DNA from 4 places in the Buttiauxella sp. JUb87 genome. Region 4 is predicted to be linked to each of the others. Evidence: predicted binding sites of a transcription regulator. Region 4 holds the regulator's gene; each other region holds the start of a gene.
The links. Region 4 encodes CRP, which controls carbon source genes, mostly activating them, when cyclic AMP is high. Its sites were predicted from a motif close to ATGTGANNNNNNTCACAT; they were not measured.
Positions count from the first base shown of each region.

Region 1: a site for CRP is predicted at 2,527-2,544, ahead of cytR (DNA-binding transcriptional regulator CytR). Genes of this name have one in related genera too.
Region 2: a site for CRP is predicted at 1,773-1,790, ahead of EC843_RS21550 (YjcB family protein). Genes of this name have one in related genera too.
Region 3: a site for CRP is predicted at 1,985-2,002, ahead of EC843_RS00010 (YchE family NAAT transporter). Genes of this name have one in related genera too.

Region 1 covers NZ_SNVY01000011.1:26,390-34,295, forward strand. Annotated here, with positions in the region: gene rpmE (50S ribosomal protein L31) at 1-22, opposite strand, end outside; gene priA (primosomal protein N') at 231-2,426, shown strand; gene cytR (DNA-binding transcriptional regulator CytR) at 2,592-3,626, shown strand; gene ftsN (cell division protein FtsN) at 3,716-4,684, shown strand; gene hslV (ATP-dependent protease subunit HslV) at 4,900-5,430, shown strand; gene hslU (HslU--HslV peptidase ATPase subunit) at 5,440-6,774, shown strand; gene menA (1,4-dihydroxy-2-naphthoate polyprenyltransferase) at 6,850-7,779, shown strand; gene rraA (ribonuclease E activity regulator RraA) at 7,872-7,906, shown strand, end outside.
Region 2 covers NZ_SNVY01000010.1:68,313-76,218, forward strand. Annotated here, with positions in the region: gene EC843_RS21535 (glutathione S-transferase) at 1-540, opposite strand, end outside; gene soxR (redox-sensitive transcriptional activator SoxR) at 838-1,293, opposite strand; gene soxS (superoxide response transcriptional regulator SoxS) at 1,365-1,688, shown strand; gene EC843_RS21550 (YjcB family protein) at 1,841-2,122, shown strand; gene EC843_RS21555 (prolyl oligopeptidase family serine peptidase) at 2,182-3,429, opposite strand; gene ssb1 (single-stranded DNA-binding protein SSB1) at 3,764-4,300, opposite strand; gene uvrA (excinuclease ABC subunit UvrA) at 4,529-7,354, shown strand; gene EC843_RS21570 (MmcQ/YjbR family DNA-binding protein) at 7,355-7,708, opposite strand; gene aphA (acid phosphatase AphA) at 7,880-7,906, opposite strand, start outside.
Region 3 covers NZ_SNVY01000001.1:1,073-8,978, forward strand. Annotated here, with positions in the region: gene adhE (bifunctional acetaldehyde-CoA/alcohol dehydrogenase) at 1-1,760, opposite strand, end outside; gene EC843_RS00010 (YchE family NAAT transporter) at 2,240-2,887, shown strand; gene oppA (oligopeptide ABC transporter substrate-binding protein OppA) at 3,649-5,283, shown strand; gene oppB (oligopeptide ABC transporter permease OppB) at 5,501-6,421, shown strand; gene oppC (oligopeptide ABC transporter permease OppC) at 6,436-7,344, shown strand; gene EC843_RS00030 (ABC transporter ATP-binding protein) at 7,356-7,906, shown strand, end outside.
Region 4 covers NZ_SNVY01000002.1:44,560-52,465, reverse strand. Annotated here, with positions in the region: gene ppiA (peptidylprolyl isomerase A) at 1-323, shown strand, start outside; gene EC843_RS08645 (putative adenosine monophosphate-protein transferase Fic) at 431-1,033, shown strand; gene pabA (aminodeoxychorismate synthase component 2) at 1,066-1,629, shown strand; gene EC843_RS08635 (aspartate aminotransferase family protein) at 1,730-2,950, shown strand; gene EC843_RS08630 (YccS/YhfK family putative transporter) at 2,954-5,038, opposite strand; gene crp (cAMP-activated global transcriptional regulator CRP) at 5,130-5,762, opposite strand; gene EC843_RS08620 (OsmC family protein) at 6,076-6,480, shown strand; gene EC843_RS08615 (phosphoribulokinase) at 6,498-7,382, opposite strand; gene EC843_RS08610 (YheU family protein) at 7,556-7,774, opposite strand; gene EC843_RS08605 (hydrolase) at 7,771-7,906, opposite strand, start outside.

The DNA.
Region 1 (7,906 bases), on a different contig from region 4:
TCGGGTGAATATTCTTTTTCATGGAAAACCTCTGTATAAGGCCGCGTCGCTCTTCCAGCCCTAACGCCAGACACCACGCGAAGTTGATAAATTAGGTTTTTTGATACCAAAAACTGCGCATCAAAGGCGGCGAATCATACAGAACCCCGCGAATGGATGCAAACTGATCCGCATTTTCTGGAACACACAGTGTACACTATCTCGTCATTTTTATCAGCCTGGATGCATTCATGCCTGTCGCCCACGTCGCTTTGCCGGTTCCCCTTGCCCGTACTTTTGACTATTTCGTTCCTGATGGAATGCAGGTGGAATCAGGCTGTCGCGTCATGGTGCCGTTTGGTAAACGCCAGGCTGTCGGGATTGTTGTCGCCGTTAGTGAACACAGCGAATTGCCGATTAATGAACTAAAACCTGTTGCTGAAGTTCTGGATGGCGCTTCGTTGTTTCCTGTTTCACTGTGGCGCGTTCTGCTGTGGGCTGCTGAGTATTATCACCATCCGCTTGGCGATGTGCTTTTCCACGCGCTGCCCATTTTGCTGCGCCAGGGGAAACCCGCACACCACGCGCCGTTGTGGTACTGGTTTGCCACTGAAGAAGGTAAAGCCACCGATCTTAATAGCCTGAAACGTGCACCTAAGCAGCAACAGGCTTTGGCGGCAGTTCGACAAAATATCATCTGGCGGCATCAGGTGAGCGAGCTGGAAATCAGCGAAACAGGGCTACAAGCGCTGCGCGCTAAAGGTTTATGCGGCCTGAAAAGTGCCGCGCCTTCAACGCAAGACTGGCGCGATAGCTATTCCGTCGAAGGTGAACGTTTACGCCTGAACACCGAGCAAGCCACTGCAATCGGTGCGATTCACAGCTCAGCCGAAAGCTTTGCAGTCTGGCTTCTGGCGGGTATTACCGGTTCAGGCAAAACGGAAGTGTATCTCAGCGTGCTCGAAAATGTGCTGGCACAAGGCAAGCAGGCGCTGGTTCTGGTGCCGGAAATTGGCTTAACGCCACAAACTATTGCCCGTTTCCGTGAGCGTTTTAACGCACCGGTAGAAGTTCTGCACTCCGGGCTTAACGACAGCGAACGTCTTGCCGTGTGGCTAAAAGCGCGCAGTGGCGAGGCCGCGATTGTGATTGGCACACGCTCGTCGCTGTTTACGCCGTTTTGCCGGCTCGGCGTGATCGTGATTGATGAAGAACATGACAGCTCCTACAAACAGCAAGAAGGCTGGCGCTATCACGCACGCGATTTAGCGGTGTATCGCGCACATGCGGAGGATATTCCCATTATCCTTGGCTCCGCGACCCCCGCTCTGGAAACGTTGCACAACGTGCATTTGGGGAAATATCGGCAGTTGCGCCTGACAAAGCGCGCCGGTAATGCGCGCCCGGCAACGCAACAAGTGGTGGATTTAAAAGGACAACCGCTGAAATCCGGCCTGGCACCTGCGCTTATCAAGAAAATCGGCCAGCATTTGAAGGCTGATAACCAAGTGATTCTGTTCCTTAACCGTCGTGGATTTGCACCCGCCCTGCTGTGCCATGAATGCGGCTGGATAGCGGAATGCCCACGTTGCGATCACTACTACACCTACCACCAGGGCCAGCGCCATTTGCGCTGCCACCATTGCGACAGCCAAAGACCGGTTCCTCAGCAATGCCCGAGTTGTGGTTCCACTAATCTGGTTCCGGTCGGCATGGGGACGGAGCAACTTGAGCACAGTCTTGCGCCGGAATTCCCGGGCGTGCCGATTTCGCGTATCGACCGCGATACCACCAGCCGTAAAGGGGCGCTTGAACAGCAACTGGCGGAAGTTCATCGTGGCGGCGCACGCATTTTAATTGGTACGCAAATGTTAGCGAAAGGGCATCACTTCCCGGACGTGACGTTGGTGGCTTTGCTGGATGTTGATGGCGCGCTGTTTTCCGCTGATTTCCGCGCAGCAGAACGCTTTGCCCAGCTCTATATTCAGGTTTCCGGGCGCGCTGGACGAGCAGGCAAACCAGGCGAAGTCCTGCTACAAACGCACCATCCAGAGCATCCCTTATTACAAACATTGCTCACCAAAGGTTATGACGATTTCGCCAGCCAGGCTTTGAAAGAGCGCCAGACGGTGTTCTTGCCACCGTTTACCAGCCACATCATGTTCCGTGCGGAAGACCAAAATAACCATCAGGCCCCCCTGTTTTTACAGCAGTTACGAAATCTGCTGGAATCCAGCCCGTTAAGGGATGACCAACTGTGGATAATGGGGCCAGTGCCTTGTTTACAGCCCAAACGCGGGGGCCGTTTCCGCTGGCAAATTCTGCTGCAACACCCTTCGCGCGCACGCCTGCAACGGCTGGTTAGCCATTCGCTGAAACTGGTTAATACGTTACCTGAATCACGCAAAGTGAAATGGATGCTGGATGTTGACCCGATAGACGGGTAGCACAAAGCGCTACGGATATGCGAAGCGGATCGAAAAATTCAACAACCATCACACTTTTAATGAAATAACTGTAACCAACGGGTCTCAATTTCTGCTAAGAATGTGAGCATGGTCAGACACCAGGGACGTTGTCAGCACCTGTAAAGTGCACGCGAGGAGAAGAAGTTGAAGCCGAAGAATCAGGTTGCCAATGCAACCATGAAAGATGTTGCAGTGCAGGCGAAAGTCTCAACTGCAACAGTGTCCAGGGCCTTAATGAACCCGGATAAAGTATCGCAAAGCACTCGTAATCGTGTGGAACAAGCGGCTATAGCCGTAGGTTACTTACCCCATTCATTGGGGCGAAATTTAAAGCGTAATGAATCACGCACCATTCTGGTTATTGTCCCGGATATCTGCGATCCCTTCTTTAGCGAAATCATTCGCGGTATTGAAGTGACGGCGGCGGAACAAGGCTATTTGGTGTTAATTGGTGATTGCGCTCATCAAAACCAGCAAGAAAAAACGTTCATCAATCTGATTATCACCAAGCAGATTGACGGGATGCTATTGCTCGGCTCGCGCCTTCCTTTTGATGCCAGCATCGAAGAGCAACGCAATTTACCGCCGATGGTGATGGCGAATGAATTTGCGCCTGAACTGGAACTGCCAACCGTTCATATTGATAACCTGACGGCCGCATTCAACGCCGTTTATTATCTGCAACAGCTTGGCCATCAAAAAATTGCCTGTATTGCTGGCCCTGAAGAGATGCCGCTTTGTCACTACCGCTTGCAAGGGTACGTGCAGGCATTGCGCCGCACGGGAACGGTGGTCGATCCACATTACATCGCACGTGGAGACTTCACCTACGAAGCCGGTGCGGCGGCGTTATCGAAATTACTGGCACTACCAAATCCACCAACCGCTGTGTTCTGTCATAGCGACGTTATGGCGCTGGGCGCATTGTCTCAGGCCAAGCGCAGTGGCTTGCGCGTGCCAGAAGACTTATCAATCATGGGCTTTGATGACATCGCTCTGTCACAGTTCTGTGACCCACCTCTCACCACTGTGGCGCAACCCCGTTTCGATATTGGGCGAGAAGCTATGCTGTTGCTATTGGATCAGCTTCACGGGCAAGCCGTGAGTAGTGGTTCGCGTTTGCTGGATTGTGAGCTCATTGAACGAGGCACCACCAGCGCACCTGGCAGTAGAAAATGAACCGCTTTAGGACACTGGATTCTGGTCAAAGGGATGTCCATTAAGTAACATGGCGGGCTGATAAACGTAAAAAATATAGCGAATCGATAGTGGCACAACGAGATTATGTACGCCGCGGGCAATCGGCAGGTACGCGGCGTAAGAAAAGTAGCACCCGCAGCAAGCAACGCAGCCTACCGTCTGTCTCGCCGACAATGGTCGCCATTGCGGCCGCCGTTCTGGTGACCTTTATTGGTGCCCTGTACTTCATTACTCATCATAAGAAAGATGAAAGCGAAACCCTGCCTGGACACAAAGTCACAGGTAACGGCCTGCCACCTAAACCGGAAGAACGCTGGCGTTACATCAAAGAACTGGAAAATCGCCAGACCGGTGTGCGTAGCCCTACTGAGCCGACTGCCGGTGGCGAAGTGCAGAATAAAGATCAGCTCACCAGCGAGCAGCGCCAGTTGTTGGAGCAAATGCAGGCGGATATGCGCCAGCAGCCGACTCAGTTGAATGAAGTGCCATGGAATGAGCAAACGCCAGAACAGCGCCAGCACACACTCCAGCGCCAGAAAGCTATTCAACAGCAACAGTTCACCGCTCAACAAGTTGCACCGCAACCAAGAGCTGTGCAGCCGCAGCCGGTAACGCAGCAGCCACGTCCAGTGCAGCAGCAACCGCGAACGACGACGTCAACGCAGCAGCCGTATCAAGATTTGTTGCAAACCCCGCCGCATACCCAGCAGCGTGCAGCGACAACAACGACACAACCCAAAGCGGCTCAACCGGCAGCACCGATCGAAGCGGTCAAACCCGCTCCGGCACCACAGGAAAAGCCGAAAGACGAAAAACGCTGGATGGTACAGTGTGGTTCCTTTAAAGGCAGTGAGCAGGCGGAAACCGTCCGTGCGCAGTTGGCTTTCGAAGGTTTTGATTCGCGCATTACCACCAACAATGGCTGGAATCGTGTGGTGATTGGGCCAATCAAAGGTAAAGAGAATGCCGATGGTACGATCAACCGTCTGAAGATGGCGGGTCACTCTAACTGTATTCGTCTTGGCTCCGGGGGTTGAAACCCCCAAAATCCCCCCCATCTATAATTGCATTCAGCCCCGAACATATTTTGGGGATCATATTTCTACCCTAAATAATTCGGGTTGAAGGAAGGCGGCAAAAGAAGGAATCCCGATGAGCTTACTCAAGTAAGTGATTCGGGTGACTGAAAGAAGCCAACGCACCTACAACTTGAATTATGAAGGGTACAGCTGATGCAATAAGGGGTCTGCTCGTGACAACAATAGTAAGTGTGCGCCGTAACGGCCATGTCGTAATCGGTGGTGATGGTCAGGCCACGCTCGGCAACACCGTAATGAAAGGCAACGTTAAAAAAGTGCGTCGTTTGTATAACGACAAAGTGATTGCCGGTTTTGCTGGCGGCACGGCGGATGCCTTCACCCTATTCGAACTGTTTGAGCGCAAGCTAGAAATGCACCAGGGCCACCTGGTGAAAGCGGCGGTTGAACTGGCAAAAGACTGGCGTACCGACCGTATGCTGCGCAAGCTCGAAGCGCTATTGGCTGTCGCCGATGAAAATGCCTCGCTGATCATTACCGGTAATGGTGATGTTATCCAGCCAGAAGATGATCTGATTGCGATTGGTTCAGGTGGCCCTTATGCACAGGCCGCAGCGCGTGCACTGCTTGATAACACCGAACTGGGTGCTCGTGACATCGTAGAGAAATCGCTGGGGATCGCCGGTGATATCTGCATCTACACCAACCATTTCCATACTATTGAAGAATTAGCGTCTAAGGCGTAAGGAATCCCCATGTCTGAAATGACCCCACGCGAAATTGTCAGCGAACTGAACAAACACATCATTGGCCAGGACAATGCCAAGCGTTCCGTGGCGATTGCGCTGCGCAACCGCTGGCGCCGTATGCAGCTTGATGAAGAGCTGCGCCATGAAGTTACGCCAAAAAACATTCTGATGATCGGCCCAACCGGTGTCGGTAAAACCGAAATTGCTCGTCGTCTGGCGAAACTCGCCAACGCGCCGTTCATCAAAGTTGAAGCCACCAAATTCACCGAAGTTGGTTATGTTGGTAAAGAAGTGGATTCTATCATCCGCGATCTGACTGATTCTGCGATGAAAATGGTGCGTTTGCAGTCCATTGAAAAGAACCGATTCCGCGCCGAAGAAATGGCCGAAGAGCGCATCCTTGATGTTCTGCTGCCACCAGCTAAAAACAACTGGGGCCAGGCTGAAGCGCCACAAGAACCTTCTGCGGCTCGCCAGTCTTTCCGTAAGAAATTGCGTGAAGGCCAGTTAGACGATAAAGAAATTGAAATCGATCTGGCTGCAGCACCGATGGGTGTTGAGATCATGGCTCCTCCTGGCATGGAAGAAATGACCAACCAGTTGCAGTCTATGTTCCAAAACCTGGGTGGCCAGAAGCAAAAGCCACGCAAGTTGAAAATCAAAGACGCGATGAAACTTCTGATTGAAGAAGAAGCTGCGAAGCTTGTGAATCCAGAAGAGCTGAAGCAAGACGCGATTGATGCGGTTGAGCAACACGGCATCGTGTTTATCGATGAGATCGACAAAATCTGTAAGCGCGGTGGCAACAGCTCCGGCCCGGATGTTTCTCGTGAAGGCGTTCAGCGTGACTTGCTGCCACTGGTTGAAGGCTGCACCGTTTCTACTAAACACGGTATGGTCAAAACTGACCACATTCTGTTTATTGCATCTGGTGCATTCCAGGTGGCAAGCCCGTCAGACCTGATCCCTGAATTGCAGGGGCGTCTGCCAATTCGTGTGGAATTGCAGGCACTGACGGTTGAAGATTTCGAACGCATTCTGACCGAGCCTAACGCGTCTATCACTGTGCAATACAAAGCGCTGATGGGCACTGAAGGCGTGACTATCGACTTTACCGCAGATGGTATTCGCCGTATTGCTGAGGCCGCATGGCAGGTGAACGAATCCACCGAAAACATCGGTGCGCGTCGTCTACACACGGTGCTGGAGCGCCTGGTTGAAGACATCTCTTATGATGCCAGCGATCTGAGCGGCCAATCCATTCTGATCGATGCCGAATATGTTAGTAAACATCTGGATGAGTTGGTAGCAGATGAAGACTTGAGCCGTTTTATCCTATAATCGCGCTCAACGTATTTTCTTCATTACAAATGGAGGGCTTATGCCCTCCATTTTTTATATCTAACAGAGAGAACTATGAGCGAATCGCACTCTGTAAGCACCACTCAGGCCTGGCTTGAAAGCTTGCGCCCCCGCACTTTACCGCTGGCTTTTGCCTCTATCGTTTGTGGTTCTGCGTTGGCTTTTTGGCAAGGCGTGTTTAATCCGGCTATTGCGTTACTGGCGTTGCTGACTGCGGGGCTACTGCAAATCCTCTCGAATCTGGCTAATGACTACGGCGATGCGGTAAAAGGCAGCGATAAAGAAGACCGAATAGGGCCATTGCGCGGAATGCAGAAAGGTGTGATTACCCAGGCGCAAATGAAAAAAGCGCTGATCATTAGCGTGGTATTAATTTGCTTGTCTGGCATGGCATTGGTCGCTGTCGCCTGCCACACACTGGCCGATTTCCTCGGTTTCATGGCGCTGGGTTTGCTGGCAATCATCGCCGCAATTACCTACACCGTAGGTACACGTCCATATGGATACATGGGGCTTGGCGATATTTCAGTGCTGGTCTTTTTTGGCTGGCTGAGTGTCGCGGGAACCTGGTACTTGCAGGCGCATACTCTGGCACCTTTGGTCTTTTTACCCGCCACGGCGTGCGGATTGCTCGCAACAGCGGTGCTGAACATCAATAATTTACGCGATATCGACAGCGACCGGGAAAACGGTAAAAACACGCTGGCGGTGCGATTAGGCCCAGTGCTGGCACGTCGTTATCATGCCTGCCTGTTGATTGGAGCGCTGGTGTGCCTCGCAGTATTCAATCTTGTCTGGCTGCAAAATTTGTGGGGATGGTTGTTTGTCCTGGCCGCGCCGTTGCTCATTAAACAGGCGCTTTATGTGTTAAATGAAATGGAACCTGTCGCCATGCGCCCGATGCTTGTACGCACAGTGAAAGCCGCATTGCTCACTAACTTGTTGTTTGCGGTAGGAGTTGTGCTCAGCACGGTTTCGTTTTAGCTGACAAATATCAATTAACAATTGATGATTTTGCCAACAGTTAATATTAAGCGATATACTGACAACTCGTGCAGCAACAGAATCTTAATCCTATGAAATATGATACTTCCGAGCTTTGCGACATCTA
Region 2 (7,906 bases), on a different contig from region 4:
GATAACCGGGAAACTCATCTGTATATCTGCCGCACTAAACGCCTGGCCTGCAAACCACGGATTTTTTTGTAGCGAATCTTCGAGATAACGCGCATGGGTCATAATCTGTTTATTCAGATAGGCCTTTTGCACACCTTGCCCCAGTAGATTACCAACCGGACGCAGTAACCACGGAACAGGCTCTTTTCCCAGGCTGCCGAAAACCAGTTTCATCATTAGCAATGGCATTAACGATCCTTCGGCGTAATGCAGCCAAAAGCGATAACGCAGTTTTTCCTGGCTGGAAATCGGTTTGAAGCGGCTTTCTAAATCGTAGGTTTCTTGCAGATATTCAATGATTGCCCCTGACTCGGCGAGAATATTGCCGTTATCTTCCACCACTGGCGACTTCCCTAACGGGTGCACAGATTTTAATGACTCAGGTGCCAGCATGGTCGGTTCGCGCTGATAGCGAACAATCTGGTACGGCACTTGCAGTTCTTCAAGCATCCATAAAATACGCTGCGAGCGGGAGTTATTGAGGTGATGGACGATAAGCATGAGTCAACCTTCTGTTTAACAAGATGAGTTAACTATAGGTAAATGAGCAAAAAGTGAAGTATTAGAACTGTACAAAAAAGATGCAAATCACCTTGAAACCTGGCCGAAGGGATCTACAATTAAGTTGTCAGCGCAATCCGGAACCTCCTGAGAATGTGTGATTGAGGGACGCTGATGTCGGGGGAAACCCTCCTTGCGAAAAGCGGGATAGATCGAAAGACAAAGACCGGGAACAAACTAAAGCGCCGAAGTTGGGCGCTTTAGTTTTGCCTGCCATTCCATCGCTTCACGCCAGTGTTAATCCTCAAGAAGACGCGCGCCCGTCCCCTGCTCACCGAGTTTATCGCCAGGATTGCGCAATGGACAATCGGCACCCGATAAACAGCCGCAACCGATGCAGCCATCCAGTTCATCCCGCAATGCGGTTAATGTATGAATGCGCCGCTCCAGCTCTTCACGCCATTGTGACGACATCTTTTTCCAGTCGTTTTTATTAATTTTATGCCCATCAGGCAGCACACCAAATTCTTCACCAATCGTCGCCAGTGGAATACCTATGCGCTGGGCAATCTTAATAATCGCCACGTTTCGCAGCACATCACGCGTGTAGCGCCGTTGGTTGCCGCTATTTCGTACGCTTTTGATTAACCCTTTGCTCTCATAGAAGTGCAACGCAGACACGGCGACGCCGCTACGCTTCGCCACTTCTCCCGGACTCAGTAATGATTTAAAGCGCGGTGATTTCTTTTCCATTTTGCTCTTTACCTCAAGTTAACTTGAGGAATTATACTCGCTGCCAACAAATCCGGCTATGGGGATGGTTTATGGCACACCAGGATATTATTCAAACATTGACTGAATGGATTGACGATCACATTGATCAGCCGCTGAGCATTGACGCTGTGGCAAAAAAATCTGGTTATTCAAAATGGTATCTACAAAGGATGTTCCGTACCGTGAAACGCCAGACGTTGGGTGAATACATTCGTCAGCGCCGACTACTGATGGCGGCGAAAGAGTTACGCAACACTCAGCGCCCGATTTTCGATATCGCGATGGATTACGGTTACGTGTCTCAGCAGACTTTTTCACGCGTTTTCCGCCGTGAGTTTGACCGCACACCAACCGACTATCGCCATCACGCCTGACGCTGTCAGCTAAATATTTGTACCTGAGTTCATCGAAAAAACGGAACAGAAAATGTGCTGCGCAAGTGGCTATTAAAAGAACGATTGTGATATAGTTCACAAATCCTGTGAAACAGGAATTCTCTTACATTTTCGTTCCGAGGCACAGATTCATGGCGGCAATCACAACCAGCGTTTTGCTAATGCGCTGGCCTTTAGTCAGTGCGGTTTTGATGTTTTTAGCCAGCACGTTGAATATTCAATTTCGCAAATCTGATTACGCGTTTTTAGCCGCGATCAGCAGTGGCCTGGGCATCGCGGCTTCATTGTGGTTTGCGACCGGTTTATTGGGCCTGACATTGGCCGACTTCCCGGTTATCTGGGAATCGTTTAAAGACATTATGATTGAGATCTCAAGCCACACCCCACCTGAATGGCCGATGGTGATGACCTGATCAAATTGAGGGGGCAAAAGCCCCCTCAAGTTCATATTGACCACTGCAATCAAACTGTTTTACTGCTTCGACAACCCATCAAACCAGCTTTTCCATTCCGGCACCGCTGTCGCAAACGTACCACGATGATCGGTTTCCCCAGTGGAAATGGCCTTCACCATCGAGTCACCCTTCTGCACTGCATAAGTCATTGCCATACGCGCATCGTCTACCGGAACGGCTTCATCCGCGTCGCCATAATAATTGCGCACCGCAGAACGGTAATCCCATTTGTAGGCTTCGGTCTGACTGAGCAATTTCCCGAAAGCTGACGCTTTTAAAGCCTGAGGATCGTACATTTCAGGGCGAAGCAGGATATGCAGATCCGTCGGGATCGCACCGGTGTACGGCGTGCGGTCGTAAGCTGCTTTTGACATCGTATAGTACTTATCGGCAATCACGGATCGCGCTAAGTCAGGCGAATCGTAATAGTTTTCGAAGGAGAAGGCGGCAAGGATGAAAATGCTATTCAGCCAGACCGCAGGATGCGCTTGCGGTGTGTAGAGTGCACCACTCACCAGCGCATATAAATCCAGCGGCGCGCTAGCTGTCGCAGTGGCATCGACCTTCACACCCATAACATCAAGTTTTTGCAGCAATGACATCGAAACAAAGCCGCCTTGCGACCAGCCTGCAAGAAAGAGTTTATTGGTCGAAATATTCTTCTGCTTCAGTACGTTCCGGCTGGCCATTAGCATGTCATAAGTCGCCTGCTGATGGCTGGCTTTCACCATGTACCCTTCAGGCTCTGTCGACGTGCCAAGCCCAAAGTAATCCGCACCAATCAACACATAACCCTGGCCTGCGAACTGAGCAATCATTAGCTGAGTTTCCGGGGATTGGTCAGGGAATGATGGCACTTGTTGACGCCCGTAGACCGTGCCGTGCTGGTAGGAAACCATCGGTAATGTATGTGTTGTTGCCGCGTTATCCGGTATCGCCAGCAAACCTGATGCTACGGTTGGTTTATTTCCCATGTTGGGAATCACTGAAGCGTAAGTGACTCGGTACAGATTGACGGCATTGCGTGCCGGTGTGTAGATGGTATGAACACCGAACTGCTGAGGCGTATCGGTTTTCAGGATACGATTCAAACGATCGACATCCCAGCGTTCCAGAAATTCGATTTTTGTTTGTACCGCTGGCGGTGAAGTCTGAGCAGTGGTTTTTGATGGAGTTTCACTTCCACCACACGCGGTCAGTAATAGCGTAACAATACTGGCGAACAGCCAGGAAACAACAACTGGCATGCGGACGGGTCGAGACATAACGGATTATTTCCCTGTTTAAATTAAGCGGCCCGCGTGAATAGTTGTCATCACGGGAGGGTTTACCGAATTATTGATTTGGTTTGCTGCCCAGGCTTTTGGGTATTCGTACAGGCGAAAATCGGTGCGCAGATTTTACTCTTTTTGCCGCTTCGTCTGAGTGACGGGAATCCAGGTATTAGGATTTATCTGACATCATTAGAAATGTATTAATGGGTTTTTGAAGTTATTAAATCTAATAACTGTTGATAACGTATTCATCTATAAATAAAAAAACCCCGAAAAGATCGGGGTTTGATAACAGGTTTCTTAACGATGATTTCTAAAATTAATTTTAGAAAGGAATGTCGTCGTCGAAGTCCATTGGTGGTTCATTGTTAGATGGTGCTGGTGCGCTCTGCTGCGGACGAGATTGCGCGCCGCCGCTGAACTGGTTGCCACCCTGCTGCGGTTGCTGAGGCTGACCCCAACCACCTTGCTGCTGACCTGGGTTACCGCCACCTGCTGGAGCACCGCCTGCTGCACGGCCACCCAGCATTTGCATGGTGCCGCCAACGTTAACCACGATTTCGGTGGTGTATTTTTCAACGCCTGCCTGGTCAGTCCATTTACGCGTCTGCAATGCACCTTCGATATAAACCTGGGAGCCTTTACGCAGGTATTCACCCGCGACTTCTGCCAGTTTGCCAAACAGCACTACGCGGTGCCATTCAGTCTTTTCTTTGGTTTCGCCGGTTTGCTTATCGCGCCAGGACTCTGACGTGGCCAGAGTAATGTTGGCAACTGCGCCACCATTTGGCATGTAGCGTACTTCCGGGTCTTGACCCAGATTCCCGACGAGAATCACCTTGTTTACGCCTCTGCTGGCCATGGTCGTGTCTCCTGAAACGTTTAATAAGTAGTGTAAACCCTCGATTCTACCACGCCACCCCTAATCTTTATAGCTGCGGGATGCATTCCAGAATGTCTTCGGGGTATACATTGTTGCATTAAAACACTGGATATTCATTCAGGTTTTATTGTGTCATAATTAGCCGTTTGTGATCGTCGGCGGCCTCCAGTGCGGCCTGGCAAAAAGCGTTTAAACCGGGAAAGGTGAATGGATAAGATCGAAGTTCGGGGCGCCCGCACCCACAATCTCAAAAATATTAACCTCGTTATTCCACGCGACAAGCTGATTGTTGTGACTGGGCTTTCGGGTTCTGGCAAATCCTCACTGGCTTTCGACACCTTATACGCCGAGGGGCAGCGTCGTTACGTTGAGTCCCTTTCCGCCTATGCGCGTCAGTTCCTGTCATTGATGGAAAAGCCGGATGTCGACCACATTGAAGGTTTGTCGCCGGCGATTTCTATCGAGCAGAAATCCACTTCGCACAACCCGCGTTCAACCGTCGGCACCATCACTGAAATTCATGACTACTTGCGCCTGTTGTATGCGCGTGTCGGTGAACCGCGTTGCCCAGACCACAATGTCACGCTGGCAGCACAAACGGTCAGCCAGATGGTCGATAACGTTTTAGCGCAGCCGGAAGGTAAGCGCCTGATGTTGCTTGCGCCGATTATTAAAGACAGAAAAGGCGAGCACACCAAGACGCTGGAAAACCTGGCAAGCCAGGGTTATATCCGCGCGAGGATCGACGGCGAAGTGTGTGATCTCTCCGATCCGCCAAAGCTGGAATTACAGAAAAAACATACCATTGAAGTGGTGGTTGACCGTTTCAAGGTGCGTGAGGATTTAGCACAGCGCCTGGCTGAGTCGTTTGAGACTGCGCTGGATTTGTCCGGTGGGTCTGCGGTTGTCGCCGATATGGACGATGAAAAAGCCGAAGAGTTGCTGTTCTCTGCCAACTTTGCCTGCCCGATTTGCGGCTACAGCATGCGCGAGCTGGAACCACGTCTGTTCTCGTTCAACAATCCGGCCGGTGCCTGCCCAACCTGTGACGGGCTTGGCGTACAGCAGTATTTCGACCCGGAACGCGTGGTGCAAAACGGTGAACTTTCGCTGGCTGGCGGTGCAATTCGCGGCTGGGATCGCCGTAACTTCTATTACTTCACCATGATGCGTTCACTGGCAGAGCATTATAAGTTTGATGTCGAAACGCCATGGAACGAACTGAGCGCCAGCGTGAAAAACGTGGTGCTCAATGGCTCCGGCAAAGAGAGCATTGAATTCAAATATATAAACGACCGTGGTGATACCTCGGTGCGCCGCCATCCGTTTGAAGGCGTGCTGCATAATATGGAACGTCGCTATAAAGAAACCGAATCTTCCGCGGTGCGTGAAGAACTGGCGAAATTTATCAGCAACCGTTCATGCGCAAGCTGTGAAGGTACGCGTCTGCGCCGTGAAGCACGCCATGTGTTTGTTGAAAACACGCCGCTGCCAACTATCTCTGATATGAGCATTGGTCATGCGATGGAGTTCTTCCACAACATGAAGCTCAGTGGGCAACGTGCGCAAATCGCTGAAAAAATCTTGAAAGAGATTGGCGATCGCCTGAAATTCCTGGTGAATGTCGGCCTGAATTATCTGTCACTTTCCCGTTCCGCAGAGACACTTTCGGGCGGTGAAGCGCAGCGTATTCGTCTGGCAAGCCAGATTGGCGCGGGTCTTGTGGGCGTGATGTACGTGCTCGATGAGCCGTCAATCGGCCTGCATCAGCGCGATAACGAACGTTTACTGGAAACGCTGATTCACCTGCGCGATCTCGGTAATACCGTGATTGTCGTCGAGCACGACGAAGATGCGATTCGTGCCGCAGACCATATTATCGATATCGGCCCGGGTGCGGGTGTTCACGGCGGCCATGTCGTTGCCGAAGGCACCATGCAGGATATTATCGATGCGCCGGAATCTCTGACCGGGCAGTTCCTCAGCGGTAAGCGTGAAATTGCGCTGCCGAAACACCGCGTTCCCGCTGACCCAGAGAAGGTGTTGAAGCTGGTTGGTGCGAAGGGCAACAACCTGAAAGATGTGACGTTGACGCTGCCCGTCGGCTTGTTTACCTGCGTGACCGGGGTTTCAGGTTCCGGTAAATCGACGCTGATTAACGATACGCTTTTCCCGATTGCTCAAACCCAATTGAACGGTGCAACGCTTGCAGAACCTGCGCCGTACCGCGAAGTTCATGGTCTGGAGCATTTCGACAAAGTTATTGATATCGACCAAAGCCCGATTGGCCGTACACCACGTTCAAACCCGGCGACTTATACCGGCGTGTTTACACCAGTGCGCGAGCTGTTTGCGGGCGTGCCGGAATCCCGTGCGCGAGGTTATACGCCAGGGCGTTTTAGCTTTAACGTGCGTGGCGGGCGCTGCGAAGCGTGCCAGGGCGATGGCGTGATCAAAGTCGAGATGCACTTCTTGCCGGATATTTACGTGCCATGCGACCAGTGCAAAGGGAAGCGCTATAACCGCGAAACGCTGGAAGTTAAGTACAAAGGCAAAAGCATCCACGAAGTGCTGGATATGACCATTGAAGATGCTCGTGAATTCTTTGATGCCGTACCGGCGCTGGCGCGTAAGCTGCAAACGCTCATCGACGTAGGCTTGTCTTACATTCGGCTTGGGCAGTCAGCAACGACGTTGTCAGGCGGTGAAGCACAGCGTGTGAAACTGGCGCGTGAGCTTTCTAAGCGTGGCACTGGCCAGACGTTGTATATCCTTGATGAGCCAACCACTGGCCTGCATTTTGCCGATATCCAGCAGTTGTTGGAAGTTCTGCATCAGTTGCGCGATCAGGGCAACACCATTGTGGTTATCGAACATAACCTGGACGTGATTAAAACGGCAGACTGGATTGTCGACCTTGGCCCAGAAGGCGGTAGCGGCGGCGGAGAGATTCTGGTTTCCGGTACGCCAGAAACCGTCGCGGAATGCGAAGCTTCACATACCGCTCGTTTCCTCAAACCTTTGCTGAAGTAGTCAGTCAGAGAGCTGCTGCCTGGTTTCCTGTGGCAGCAGCGATAATGCCTGCTGGTAAGAGGCATCCACCAGATAATAAATTTGCGAGTCGGGCAGCGACCCATCCAGATATAACGTGCTCCAGTGTGCTTTGTTCAAATGCGCACTGGGGAACACGTCTTTGTGGCTCTCACGCAGTAAATCAGTCAGCCCCGGACTGGCTTTTAACGAAACAGCCGGGCGTGCTTCGATGTCATGCACCATGGCATACATCACATCCGCTACTTTGATTTGTGTGGCCTTCCAGTCGCTATGAACAGTTTGTTCCGCTCCGGGTTTGTTCATGCAGTACTGCAATAGCTCCGAATTGGTCATTTTTTTCCCCTTTTACCTGCTCCAGTGGATTCAATGTCGCGCCCAGTTTATGAAACTGGCACCTCTAAGTGTGCGAGCAACTCACCAAAAGGTAAAACCCGACAGGGGATTTTTGATGAAAAAAACGGCGACTTGCTTGCGCGCATCGCCGTCTAATATCAGTCAATATGATCAATATTCAGAGTTAACAATCACTTC
Region 3 (7,906 bases), on a different contig from region 4:
CCCATTTTCGGGAACTTGTAGATACGCTTACGGATGTCCATGAAGCGCAGCGCCAGTTCTTCGAAGTGAGTTTCTGGGTGCTCGTACATAACCCACATGATTTTCGCAGCATCCATCGGTGAACCGCCGCCCAGCGCGATGATCACGTCTGGTTTGAAGGAGTTCGCCAGCTCTGCACCTTTACGTACCACGGTCAGAGTTGGATCCGCTTCTACTTCGAAGAATACTTCAGTTTCAACGCCAGCTGCTTTCAGAACAGAAGTGATCTGGTCTGCATAGCCGTTATTGAACAGGAAACGGTCGGTAACGATCATCGCACGTTTGTGACCATCAGTAATCACTTCGTCCAGCGCGATTGGCAGAGAGCCGCGGCGGAAGTAGATAGATTTCGGAAGTTTATGCCACAACATGTTCTCAGCTCGCTTAGCAACGGTTTTCTTGTTGATCAGGTGCTTAGGACCCACGTTCTCAGAGATGGAGTTACCACCCCATGAGCCACAACCCAGAGTCAGGGAAGGCGCGAGTTTGAAGTTGTACAGGTCACCGATACCACCCTGTGAAGCAGGGGTGTTGATCAGGATACGTGCAGTTTTCATTTTGTCGCCGAAGTGCTTAACGCGCTCTGGCTGGTTGTCCTGGTCTGTGTACAGGCAAGAGGTGTGGCCGATGCCGCCCATCTCAACCAGTTTCTCAGCTTTAACAACAGCGTCTTCGAAGCTCTTAGCACGATACATAGCCAGAGTTGGAGACAGTTTTTCGTGAGCGAATGGCTCCGAATCGTCAACAACGCTAACTTCACCAATCAGGATCTTGGTGTCAGCCGGTACAGTGAAGCCTGCCAGTTCAGCAATTTTAGTTGCTGGCTGACCAACGATAGCGGCGTTCAATGCGCCGTTTTTCAGGATGATGTCCTGAACAGCTTTCAGCTCTTTACCCTGCAGCATGTAGCCGCCGTGGGATGCAAAACGTTCGCGCACTGCATTGTATGCAGAGTCAACAACGATAACTGATTGCTCGGAAGCACAGATTACGCCGTTGTCGAAGGTTTTAGACATCAGGATAGAAGCAACAACACGTTTGATGTCGGCAGTTTCGTCAACAACAACAGGGGTGTTACCTGCGCCAACACCGATTGCTGGTTTACCGGAGCTATATGCTGCTTTAACCATGCCTGGACCACCGGTTGCCAGAATCATGTTGATATCTGGGTGGTGCATCAGAGCGTTAGACAGTTCGACAGATGGCTGGTCAATCCAACCAATCAGATCTTTAGGTGCACCAGCAGCGATAGCAGCTTGCAGAACGATGTCTGCGGCTTTATTGGTCGCGTCTTTTGCACGTGGGTGTGGAGAGAAGATGATCGCGTTACGAGTCTTCAGGCTGATCAGAGATTTAAAGATAGCCGTTGAAGTTGGGTTAGTCGTTGGCACGATACCGCAGATGATACCGATTGGCTCAGCGATAGTGATAGTCCCGAAGGTGTGGTCTTCATCCAACACACCGCAGGTTTTCTCATCTTTATAGGCGTTGTAGATATACTCAGAAGCAAAGTGGTTTTTGATCACTTTATCTTCAACAATACCCATGCCAGATTCGGCAACGGCTAGTTTCGCGAGAGGGATTCGAGCATCAGCGGCAGCCAGAGCGGCGGCGCGGAAGATTTTATCAACTTGCTCTTGAGTAAAGTTGGCATATTCACGCTGGGCTTTCTTGACGCGCTCTACAAGTGCGTTAAGTTCAGCGACATTAGTTACAGCCATAATGCTCTCCTGATAATGTTTAAACTCTTTTAGTAAATGAGCTGCTCGAGTCGACAGTATAGTCAGCGGGCAACAGCTTGCGTAGAAGAGGGCCACGACTATCCAAAAACTTCCCAAAACATCTTGCTGATTTACTAAAAGAGCCTTATCGAAAAAACCTATTCATGGTCTGAATCATACGCTCTTCAGATGTTTCCAAGAGTACTCACTTCTGAGTAGGTTTTTTGTGACTTGCATCACATTATCCTAAGGCTGACTCCATTCAGCATGACAGATTCAGGTTATTGATAAGTCTTTAAAATTCTTGTCACAGCAAAGCTAAAACAAACTACCATATTTTCAACAAGTGAGTAACAATATTGTTTAATATCGCAATTGCGCATAAAAGTAGTTATCTATGCTGCGAAAGGGCGTAGCGCCAGAACTGGTTTTCCATTACATTACCGCGGCCTTTGCTACGTTCATTTGCGGAGTTTTTAGTGGCTCAATCCTTATTTGATTTGCCAACCTATTTTAAGTTCTTTATTGGCCTGTTCGCGCTGGTAAACCCAGTTGGGATCATTCCCGTGTTTATCAGCATGACCAGCTACCAAACCGCGTTGGCGAGGAATAAAACAAACCTTACCGCCAACCTGTCAGTAGCGATTATTTTATGGACGTCGTTGTTCCTCGGTGACGGTATCCTCCAATTATTCGGCATATCAATTGATTCCTTCCGAATTGCCGGCGGCATTCTGGTGGTGACCATTGCGATGTCGATGATCAGCGGTAAACTGGGTGAAGATAAACAGAACAAACAAGAAAAATCAGAAAGTGCTATTCGCGAAAGCGTAGGCGTCGTTCCGTTAGCTCTTCCATTAATGGCAGGTCCTGGTGCAATCAGTTCGACTATTGTCTGGGGCACGCGATACCACAGCTGGAATTATTTAATCGGTTTTACGATTGCCATTGCGCTCTTTGCTTTTTGCTGTTGGTTAGTTTTCCGTCTAGCTCCTTTGCTAGTGCGCCTGTTAGGGCAAACGGGGATTAACGTTATTACCCGTATAATGGGTCTGTTATTGATGGCTCTGGGTATTGAATTTATTGTGACTGGTCTGAAAACCATTTTCCCAGGATTATTAAGTTAGTTCTGCTGAAAGCTACATATGAAAAAGCAGAATAACCATTCTGCTTTTTTTTGTTAAATTCCCACCAACTGATTTGAATCATAAGCGCTGCTGTTCTTTTCACTAGAAAACCATTCATAAGAAAATGCTTTGGAAACCGTATATTAGCGGCCCCGGCATTTGTCCGTTGTACATAAAGTTAACAATCAAATCGTTATTTAACTAACCCTACACAATGATGCTTGCTGCGGCTTTATTGAGATGATATTAGTTAATCAAGCTGTCTTGCAGATGAATGTGCTAAAAAATAACCAATTGTTAATTTTATGTGAACGCCAGTGTGTTGTGTTCATGTTGCAACAGAACAAACCAGATTAACACTGCAATTTCTTTATTTTTTAGCGTGTTAACTCGACGAAATGCATTGATGCAGCATCTTTCCAGACGACGTTCTGGATAGATAAAAGAGAAATGGTTAACAAATTTGCAAATTGTATTGGCGGGAATTAGGTGCTTTTGATACTTTCCGGACAACACAATTATCTGAAAAATGTTTCATTTACAGATGACTCATCAAAATCAACCTCAGTACAGGGTAGGTTGATTAAGAATCGACGGAGCAGGGTGCCATAAAGAGCATCCCCCAAATAAAGTCGGTGATAGCAAGTAAGACAAAAAATAAAGCCTGGCAGTTGCATAACGCTCTTGCACTGTAAAGGAACCCCTGAGGGGAAGAGGCTGGCTTTCGGGTCGGTAATTATAATGAGTGGAGTATCAACACAATGTCCATCATCACAAAAAAAAGTCTGGTAGCAGCAAGCATTTTATCCGCGCTAATCGTAGGCAATGTGGCCATGGCGGCCGAAGTTCCTGCCGGTGTTCAACTGTCAGAAAAGCAAACGTTGATTCGCAATAACGGTGCTGAACCACAGTCTTTGGACCCAAACAAAATTGAAGGTGTTCCTGAGTCAAACGTGAGCCGTGACCTGTTTGAAGGCTTACTGATTACCTCTCCAAAAGACGGCCACCCAATTCCGGGCGTGGCAGAGTCCTGGGATAATAAAGATTTTAAAGTCTGGACCTTCCATCTGCGTAAAGATGCGAAATGGTCTAACGGCGAGCCAGTCACGGCACAAGATTTCGTCTATAGCTGGCAGCGTCTGGTTGATCCAAATACTGCTTCCCCATACGCAAGCTACCCGCAATACGGCCATATCGTAAACGTTGATGCCATCATCGACGGCAAAATGAAACCAAGTGAACTGGGCGTAAAAGCCATTGACGACCACACGCTGGAAGTCACTCTGAGCGAGCCTGTTCCTTACTTCTACAAACTTCTGGTTAACCCGGCGATGTCCCCGGTGAATAAAGCGGCCATTGAGAAGTTTGGTGAGAAGTGGACCCAACCTGCCAACATCGTGAGCAACGGTGCTTACAAACTGAAGGACTGGGTGGTTAACGAACGTATCGTGATGGAGCGTAATACCAATTATTGGGATAACGCGAAAACTGTTATTTCACAAATTACTTATCTGCCAATCTCTTCTGAAGTCACGGATGTTAACCGCTACCGCAGCGGCGAGATTGACATGACATATAACAACCTGCCAATCGAACTGTTCCAGAAGCTGAAAAAAGAAATTCCAGCTGAAGTACACGTTGACCCGTACCTGTGTACTTATTACTACGAAATCAACAACCAGAAAGCTCCGTTTAACGATGTGCGCGTCCGTACCGCTCTGAAACTGGGCCTGGATCGTGACATCATCGTTAATAAAGTGAAGGCGCAGGGCGATCTGCCAGCTTACGGCTACACGCCTCCTTATGCTGACGGTGCAAAACTGACTAAGCCTGAGTGGTTCTCATGGACTCAGGAAAAACGTAATGAAGAAGCTAAGAAATTGCTGGCTGAAGCGGGCTACACCAAAGACAAACCGCTGACCTTCGACCTGCTGTACAACACTTCCGATCTGCACAAGAAACTGGCCATCGCTGCCGCTTCTATCTGGCAGAAAAACCTCGGTGTGAACGTTAAGCTGGTAAACCAGGAGTGGAAAACCTTCCTTGATACTCGTCACCAGGGCAACTACAACGTTGCACGTGCAGGCTGGTGTGCGGATTACAACGAACCGACTTCCTTCCTGAACACCATGTTGTCTGGCAGCTCAATGAACACCGCGCATTATAAGAGCCCGGCCTTTGACGCCATCATGGCGGAATCGCTGAAAGCAACAGATGAAGCACAACGTGCCGCCGCGTACGATAAAGCGGAACAGCAGTTGGGCAAAGATTCTGCAATCGTTCCGGTTTATTACTACGTGAACGCCCGTCTGGTGAAACCATGGGTAGGCGGTTATACCGGCAAAGACCCGATGGATAATATCTATACTAAAGATATGTATATCATCAAACATTAATGGCAATTCGTGGGGTAAGTTTTACCCTTCATACTTCACGCTGCAGGTGCGTTAACTGCGCTCATTCACCCCAGTCACATAGTTTGTCTATGTTCCTGGGGATTCATGAGTTTGTTGCCTTCCTGCACCGTGAATTATTTAGGGTAAAAAGGGTAGGACTTACCCCATCGTGTCTTATTTAATCGCATGCTAAAGGCACAGCCAGAAGGTACGGGCAATGTTGAAATTTATTCTACGTCGTTGTCTGGAAGCAATTCCGACACTCTTTATTCTTATAACTATTTCATTCTTCATGATGCGTCTTGCGCCGGGTAGTCCATTCACCAGCGAACGCGCGCTTCCGCCAGAAGTGATGGCGAACATCGAAGCTAAATATCATTTAAACGATCCAATCACGACACAGTATTTCAGTTATTTGAAACAACTGGCACACGGTGATTTTGGCCCGTCATTTAAATACAAAGATTATTCAGTAAACGATTTGGTCGCCTCAAGCTTCCCTGTCTCGGCAAAATTAGGTGCTGCTGCATTTATCTTTGCGCTTGTTTTAGGTGTTTTAGCGGGGGTCATCGCCGCACTGAATCAAAATACCAAATGGGATTACGCCGTAATGGGGGTGGCCATGACGGGGGTTGTTATCCCGAGTTTCGTGGTGGCGCCATTACTGGTTCTGATATTTGCGATAACACTTAAGTGGCTGCCCGGAGGCGGGTGGAACGGCGGTGCCATTCAATACATGATCCTGCCGATGGTTGCACTTTCATTAGCTTATATTGCAAGTATCGCGCGTATCACTCGTGGCTCAATGATTGAAGTGCTGCACTCTAACTTCATCCGTACAGCTCGCGCTAAAGGTTTGCCAATGCGTCGCATTATTTTGCGCCACGCGTTGAAACCGGCTCTGTTACCCGTACTGTCATATTTGGGCCCAGCTTTTGTCGGTATTATCACCGGCTCGATGGTGATTGAAACCATTTACGGGTTACCGGGTATTGGCCAGTTGTTCGTAAACGGAGCGTTGAACCGTGACTACTCACTGGTTCTGAGCCTCACCATTCTGGTAGGCGCGCTGACGATTCTCTTTAACGCGATTGTTGACGTGCTGTACGCCGTTATCGATCCAAAAATCCGTTACTGACACTGGAGTTCGCCATGATGTTGAGTAAGAAAAACAGCGAGGCGCTGGAAAACTTCAGTGAAAAACTAGAAGTAGAAGGCCGTAGCCTTTGGCAAGATGCCCGTCGCCGTTTTATGCATAACCGTGCCGCGGTTGCCAGTTTGATTGTTCTGGCGATTATCGCGCTGTTCGTGGCCTTTGCGCCGATGCTGTCGCAGTTTAGCTACTTTGATACCGACTGGGGAATGATGTCGGCAGCACCAGATATGGAATCCGGGCACTACTTTGGCACAGACTCCTCCGGTCGAGATCTGTTAGTTCGCGTGGCAATCGGCGGGCGTATTTCTCTGATGGTGGGTGTCGCTGCGGCGCTGGTCGCGGTAGTCGTTGGCACATTATACGGCTCGCTCGCGGGTTATCTGGGCGGTAAAACCGACTCAGTGATGATGCGCTTGCTGGAAATCCTCAACTCCTTCCCATTCATGTTCTTCGTGATTTTGCTGGTGACCTTCTTTGGGCAAAACATCCTGCTGATTTTTGTGGCAATCGGGATGGTTTCCTGGCTGGATATGGCGCGTATCGTCCGTGGCCAAACTCTAAGCCTGAAACGTAAAGAGTTCATCGAAGCAGCCCAGGTTGGCGGTGTCTCTACCGTTAACATCGTTGTTCGTCACATTGTGCCAAACGTACTTGGCGTGGTGGTGGTTTACGCCTCGCTGCTGGTGCCAAGCATGATCCTGTTCGAGTCTTTCCTGAGCTTCCTGGGTCTGGGTACACAAGAGCCATTAAGTAGCTGGGGTGCATTGCTGAGCGATGGTGCCAACTCCATGGAAGTGTCCCCATGGTTGCTGATGTTCCCGGCAGGCTTCCTGGTTATCACTCTGTTCTGTTTCAACTTTATCGGCGATGGCCTGCGTGATGCCCTCGACCCGAAAGATCGTTAAGGAGTGCCGCGATGAGCACAATTGAAAATTCTGCGGTGGTGACTCCACTGAGCCAGACTTCTACGCTGTTAGACGTAAAAGATCTGCGCGTCACCTTTGGTACTCCAGATGGTGACGTTACGGCGGTAAACGATCTGAATTTCAGCCTGCGCGCCGGTGAAACACTGGGTATCGTAGGTGAATCCGGTTCCGGTAAATCGCAAACAGCATTTGCGTTGATGGGCTTGCTGGCGGCGAATGGCCGTATTGGCGGGTCGGCTAAATTCAACGGTAAAGAGATCCTGAATCTGCCAGAGAACCAACTCAACCGCCTGCGTGCAGAGCAGATTTCCATGATCTTCCAGGACCCAATGACCTCACTGAACCCTTACATGCGTGTAGGTGAGCAGTTGATGGAAGTGCTGATGCTGCACAAGAAATTGGGCAAAGCCGAAGCCTTTGAAGAATCTGTTCGTATGCTTGATGCGGTAAAAATGCCCGAAGCGCGTAAGCGTATGCGCATGTTCCCGCATGAGTTTTCCGGTGGTATGCGTCAACGTGTGATGATTGCGATGGCACTGCT
Region 4 (7,906 bases):
TCACTGAAGATATGAACCAGAAGCAGCCAAATCCACCGATCAAAAACGAAGCTGATAACGGTCTGCGCAATACTCGTGGCACTATTTCTATGGCGCGTACCGCAGATAAAGACAGCGCAACCAGCCAGTTCTTCCTCAACGTTGCAGACAATGCTTTCCTCGATCACGGCCAACGCGACTTCGGTTACGCGGTATTTGGTAAAGTTGTGAAAGGGATGGAAGTTGCCGATAAGATCTCTCAGGTACAGACGCATGATGTCGGTCCATATCAAAATGTTCCGTCAAAACCTGTAGTTATTCTCTCCGCAAAAGTCCTGCCGTAAAAAATTCCCGCGCGGGTATTCTCTACTCGCGCAATCTCCTCCTTCCAGCACTTCCACCGATTGCTGCTTATACTTGTGGCAAGAAAGGGTCATGTTAGGGAGGCACCATGGCAAAGAAACTTACCGACAAACAAAAGTCCCGCCTTTGGCAGCAACAGCGAAGCCGTTCATTTCAGGCCAGTTCCCGGCTGGATATTCTTGAGCCTCATGCGCAAGATGAGACTATCGCACAGCGCGTAGAAACGATTGAACTTGGCCCGCTGCATCGCGGATTACCCTGGTTGTGTGCCATCCATCAGCAGCTGTTTCAGGATGTTTTCGACTGGGCAGGCGAGATACGGGATGTTGATATTTCCAAAGGGGAGACACAGTTCTGTCATTTCGAGTACATCGAAAATGAAGGTAACGATCTGATGCAGGAAATGGAGGACGAACATTACCTGGTCGGGCTTTCGAGAACTGAGTTCGTTCAACGCCTGGCACATTTCTATTGTGAGATTAACGTACTTCACCCGTTTTTTGTTGGCAGTGGTCGTGCGCAGCGCGTTTTCTTCGAGCAGTTAGCGATTCATGCCGGTTATGTTCTGGACTGGAAGGACGTTGCTCCGCAAGCCTGGCAAGAAGCCAATCAGGCTGGAGCGCTGGGTGAGCTGGCAGCGCTGACGGAGATTTTCACTAAAGTGGTGAGTGAAGCGTGCGAAAGCGAATAGAATAGTGCGGTTCTTTTTACTCCGGAGCCGCGATGCTACTGCTTATCGACAATTACGACTCATTCACCTGGAACCTTTATCAGTACTTTTGCGAATTAGGCGCGGAAGTAGTGGTGAAACGTAACGATGAGCTGACCCTTTCTGAAATCAGCGCGTTGGTACCTGAAAAACTGGTTATCTCTCCCGGACCTTGCACGCCAACTGAAGCGGGCATATCCCTTGCGGCGATTACTCACTTCGCCGGAAAGCTACCGATCCTCGGCGTTTGCCTTGGACACCAGGCGATTGCACAGGCATTTGGTGCAACCATTGTCCGTGCCGAAAAAGTGATGCACGGTAAAACCTCGGCTATCACCCATAACAATACTGGTGTTTTCAGCGGCCTGAACAACCCTCTGACCGTGACGCGTTATCACTCTTTGGTTATCGACCCGCCATCGTTACCTGAGTGTTTTGAAGTGACAGCGTGGACGGATAAACACGAAATTATGGGTATTCGTCATCGCGAACTGGCGCTGGAGGGTGTGCAGTTTCACCCGGAAAGTATTCTCAGCGAGCAGGGGCATCAACTGTTAGCCAATTTCCTGAAGTATTGATTTTTTATTGCCAATAAATGATTTTTTATGCATATTTCATGATTATATTTTCACGTGTCTCTCATGAAGTTTTTATGCGTAAAAAGGGGATAGGCAATAAATGGCAACTGAACAATCCGCAATTACCCGCGCAACTTTCGATGAAGTGATTCTGCCGATTTATGCACCGGCTGAATTTATCCCGGTAAAAGGTCAGGGAAGCCGCGTTTGGGATCAACAAGGGAAAGAGTATGTTGATTTCGCGGGCGGCATCGCAGTCACGGCGCTGGGTCACTGCCATCCCACGCTTGTTGAAGCGTTAAAAAGCCAGGGCGAAAAGCTATGGCATACCAGCAATGTTTTCACTAACGAACCTGCGTTGCGCCTCGGGCGTAAGCTGATTGATGCCACTTTTGCTGAGCGCGTGCTGTTTATGAACTCCGGCACCGAAGCGAATGAAACCGCCTTTAAACTGGCGCGTTATTACGCTTCTACACGCCATAGCCCTTACAAAACCAAAATTATCGCCTTCCATAACGCCTTCCACGGTCGCTCGCTGTTTACCGTTTCTGTTGGTGGTCAGCCAAAATATTCCGACGGATTTGGCCCGAAACCCGCCGATATTATCCATGTCCCGTTTAACGATTTACATGCAGTAAAAGCGGTGATGGACGATCACACCTGCGCGGTGGTGGTGGAGCCAATTCAGGGCGAGGGCGGCGTAACGGCGGCGACACCAGAATTCCTGCAAGGCTTGCGTGCCTTGTGCGATGAGCACAAAGCGTTGTTGGTATTCGATGAAGTTCAGTGCGGCATGGGGCGTATCGGCGAGTTGTTCGCGTATATGCATTACGGCGTGACGCCAGATATTTTGACCAGCGCTAAAGCGCTCGGCGGCGGTTTTCCGGTGAGTGTTATGCTGACGACGCAGGAAATAGCGTCTGCATTCCATGTCGGCACCCACGGTTCCACTTACGGCGGAAACCCGCTGGCGTGTGCGGTGGCAGGGGCAGCATTTGATGTTATCAACACGCCGGAAGTGTTGAATGGCGTTACGGAAAAACGCCAGCTGTTCGTCAAGCATTTGCAGCACATTGACGAGCAGTATGATGTGTTCAGCGATATTCGCGGCATGGGTTTGCTGATTGGCGCTGAGCTGAAACCGCAATACCAAGGCCGTGCACGTGAATTCCTGCATGCCGCTGCTCTGGAAGGGGTGATGGTGTTGAATGCCGGTCCTGATGTTATGCGCTTCGCGCCAGCCTTGATTGTTGAAAATGCCGATATTGATGAAGGTATGGCGCGCTTTGCAAAAGCAGTGGCGAAGATCGTTAACGGATAGTCGTTAATCCGACCGCCGCAAGCGGTTCAGCCAGATACCATGATGTGGCCGCTGACGCCATGCAACCGAAGAAATAGTGTGCATGGTGCTGAGGTGGCCCAGAATCCGCTGTAAATGTTGCTCCATCGTGCTTAATGGCCCACTCGGAAGCCCTTCCAGTGGGTCAAGAATATTCGCGTCGTTAGTCTCACCTGGCCCATCATATTGCAGCCGCTGCTGGCATCGTTGCAGCGCAATTTCACACGACTGCAAATAGCGCTGGGCTAAATCCGGTGTCAGCATGTTGTGCTCGCGCGCAAGCGTAGTCATGGCGTTGATGTGCTCGACAATAAACTGGCTGTGCGTCACCCACAATTTCATATCTGCCAGGTAATGCGAGTTAAAACCGGGTTCCTGCATCGCCTGATTCAGTGAGTTAAACAGCGCATTATGGGCTTGATTGACCTTCATTCGTTGCCAGGCTAGCGGCGTGGGTTCGGGATCGTTGCTCAGAATCAGGCGAATCGCGTCCTGGTCTTTTTCAAGCGCGTCGTGGGCGTTCTGGCGCAACAAACCGCTTTGCCACTGCGGCCACAGCCAAACCATGCCGCCGAAGGCAATCAAACAGCCGAGCAGAGTATCAATCAAGCGCGGGACGATAAATTGCTCGGCGCTGAGTGTGAGCAGTTGCAGGGTATATACCGCCGTCACGGTAAAACCAATCGTCGCCCAGCCATAGCTCTGGCGAATAAACAAATAGCTGACCAGCGTAATGACCAGCATCGCGGCCAGGGCAATGCTTTGTGGGAAGTGAAAGTGCAGGGCGATACCCGCAATCGCCAGGCCAGCAATGGTCCCTGCCGAACGGTGCAGAATGCGTACCCGCGTGGCGCCGTAGCCGTTTTGCGTAACGAACATCACCGTCATTAAAATCCAGTAGGGTTTCGGCAGATGTAAAAATGCCCCGAAAAGACTGGCGATGGTTAGCATTACGCCTAGTCGGGCGGCGTTGCGCAGGGCGGCAGATTTCAACGACAAATAGCTTTTCAGTGCTGCCCACAGCGGTAAACGGCGCTGCCGGTCTTCCATTAAATCACGGGCGTACAGAGGGCGTTGGATGCGCAGCACGCGGGCGATACGGCTGAAGTGATAATGACAAAACTGCCCAACCGGGTTGTCCGGATTCTGGCGAGCAATTTTCTCGAGGGCTTCAATTTGTTTCTCCATCGTAAAACGCTGTGGGTAACGATGGTAGAGAATGTCATCGGCCAACACGCGCAAGCGTGCCGCAATGGTCTGCGCATTCCAGCGAATAACCGCTTCTGCATGGCTTTTCGCGACAAGTTTTTGCACCTCGGCAGGCTGGTGCAAACTGACGGAGATGTGCTCTTGCAAATCTAACGCTATCTGAAAAGAGCGTAACAAATGTTTGTAACCGTTCTGCTGATTTGCCGACAGCATATGCAGCTGTTGGTAGCAGATGGTGATCAGGTCTACGGCTTTTTGCTGGCGAGCCAGCAGTGGAGGCAGCGCTGTTTCGGGATCAGCATGTTGTGTCAGCATGCCGTATTTGGCTTCACAGTACTCCGCCAATTGGCGATAGAGCAGGCTTAACGTTTCGCGCAGCGGCTGCTCACGCCACATCCAGAACCAAAACCAGTTAAAGACTCCGTACCAAATCGTGCCGGAGACATATAACACCATCGGCTTCCAGATAGGCATATTGCCGGCCATGCTTAGCGTAAAGATGGCCGCAATCAGCGATGCCGGAAGCAAACGTGCGTGCAGGGCGCTGATTTCAGCGGTGACGCCCAACAAGAGCGCCATCACCATAAGAATGATGGGCAATGGGACCGCGGTGTAGAGCAGCAAAAGCTGCATGATTAAACTGCTGGTCGCAAAAAGAGTGCCGCCAACAATCAGGCGTTTAAAAAAACGCTTATGGGGTGTATCCAGACCAGCAATGTTGCAACAAGCGGGCACTAACGAGAAAAGCAGACCTAACTGCAAATTCCCCAGTAGTAAACCGATCCCCACAGGAAGGCACAGCACCAGCGTTTGCCGCAGTGCATAGTTAACTTCAGGGTGATAGATTAATCTTCTCCACATATGCTTGTCATACTTTGTGTTGCAGGTGTTTGGATTTTAAAGACAAAAAAAGGCGTGTCCATAAAGCAACACGCCTTTTTTGAAACGGAAATTAACGAGTGCCGTAAACGACGATCGTTTTGCCGTGAGCGGAGATCAGGTTCTGATCTTCCAGCATTTTCAAGATACGACCGACAGTTTCACGAGAACAACCGACGATCTGACCAATTTCCTGACGGGTAATTTTAATCTGCATACCGTCTGGGTGAGTCATTGCATCAGGCTGTTTTGCCAGGTTCAACAGTGTCTGCGCGATACGACCAGTCACATCGAGGAATGCCAGGTTACCGACTTTCTCAGAAGTGACTTGCAGACGACGAGCCATCTGGGAAGAAAGACGCATCAGAATGTCTGGGTTTACCTGGATCAGCTGGCGGAATTTTTTATAGGAAATTTCAGCCACTTCACAGGCAGATTTAGCACGGACCCAGGCACTACGTTCCTGGCCTTCTTCGAACAGCCCTAACTCACCAATAAAGTCGCCCTGATTCAGATAGGAGAGGATCATTTCCTTGCCCTCTTCATCTTTGATCAGAACAGCTACAGAGCCCTTGACGATGTAATACAGCGTCTCTGCTTTTTCACCCTGGTGGATCAGTGTGCTCTTCGATGGATACTTATGAATGTGGCAATGGGACAAGAACCATTCGAGAGTCGGGTCTGTTTGCGGTTTGCCAAGCACCATGCGCGGTTATCCTCTGTTTATAACTGGCTACCAACGACAGGACGCTAAACATCCTGTCTGGCGTTGCAAGTATTAGAATATTCCCCACTTTGGGGAGATGGCATGCAAGTCATTCTTGCTGCCTGTAATTAGTGACGTCCTTTGCATCTATGCATTACGTCAATGTATCAATGTAGCATCCGGATTGTTTTAGCATAGCTTTTGGCAGGTGTCTCCTATTGTCTCGTTTCAGCATGACGTAGGTCGCCTTCCGTTGCCAGTTTTGCTGCATCCGCGTACTCTGGAAGGTAATTTTTTCAATGGGAGAAGCAACATGCAGGCACGTGTGAAATGGGTTGAAGGGTTAACTTTCCTTGGTGAATCCGCTTCAGGACACCAGATTCTGATGGACGGTAATTCTGGCGATAAAGCACCGAGCCCGATGGAAATGGTACTGATGGCTGCCGGGGGTTGCAGTGCAATCGACGTGGTTTCTATTTTGCAAAAAGGCCGCTACGACGTCACTGACTGCGAAGTGAAATTGACCTCTGAGCGTCGCGAAGAAGCTCCTCGTCTTTTTACTCACATCAATCTGCATTTCATCGTGACAGGCAAAGAGCTAAAAGATAACGCGGTTTCCCGCGCGGTTGATTTATCTGCTGAGAAGTATTGCTCTGTTGCACTGATGCTGGAAAAAGCCGTAAATATCACGCACAGCTACGAAGTCATTGAAGGCTAGTGTGCAAAACAGGGCGGTTACTCGCCGCCCTGAATATTGATATTTCGTCCTTCTGCCAGACGCTTCACTAACGGCGTCATGATCAACTCCATCGCCAGCCCCATTTTGCCGCCCGGTACCACTATTGTATTGATGTGGGAAATGAATGAGCCTTGCAACATGGCGAGCAAGTACGGGAAATCGATGTCATCCAGCCCGCGAAAATGAATCACCACAAAACTTTCATCCAGCGATGGAATTCCGCGTGCAGCAAACGGGTTAGAGGTATCTACAGTCGGGACACGCTGGAAGTTAATGTGCGTGCGTGAAAATTGTGGCGTGATGTAATTGATGTAGTCGTCCATTGAGCGCACCACTGAATCCATCACCGCTTCCCGGGAATGCCCACGTTCGCTGGTATCACGCACCAGTTTTTGAATCCATTCCAGGTTGACAATCGGCACTACGCCAACCAGCAAGTCGACGGCATTCGCCACATCGTGCTGTGGGGTGACGACTCCACCATGCAATCCTTCATAGAACAACACATCGGTCGGTTCAGGCAGCGATTGCCATGGTGTAAACGTCCCAGGAATTTGGTTCCAGGGGACGGCTTCGTCATAGGTATGAAGATACTTACGCGATTTACCTTGCCCGGTTTTTCCGTACTCGATAAACGTTTGTTCCAGCAGGCCGAAGTCATTCGCTTCCGGACCGAAGTAACTGATATGGCGGCCTAAGTCGCGTGCTTTACGAATAGCCATATCCATTTCAGGACGCGTGAAACGATGGAAGCTGTCACCTTCAACTTCGGCAGCGCGCAGGTTGAGTTGCTGGAATATTTTGCGGAAGGCAAGGCTGGTGGTGGTCGTTCCCGCGCCGCTGGAACCTGTTACGGCAATAACCGGATGTTTGGCTGACATAAGGCAACAACTCCATGGGTAATCACAAGTGTGTGTTCGTAAGGGCTGGCCCTCACCCTAACCCTCTCCCCCTGGAGAGGAGACTGTCCGGATTTCGCTTTGGTTCTTCCCCTTCTCCCTCAGGGATAGGGCTGGGGTGAGTGTGGTTTTACTATGCAGTATAGAATAAACGCTTAGCCGCGAAGCTGCCCGCGAGCCATGATATTCACCGTTTCGTGAAGCTCCGACCATACCAGCACAGCCTCGCCACTTTGTAGCTGGCGCTTAACATCGGCCACTTTTTGCTCCAGCGAACGCTCTTGTTCACCATAATCGGTACCTTCACGTAATACAAAGGATTCAATCAGATTATCAAGCGTTTCGGGGGGGAGATCTTGCCAGGGAATCATCATAATGACGGGTCCAAAAATTTAGACAACCACTGCGGGATGCGTTGCTCAAGCCACATTTCCGGACGCCGTAGCGTGCCACCAACAAATCCAACATGCCCACCATAGCGCGTCAGTTGATACTCAATATTGGCA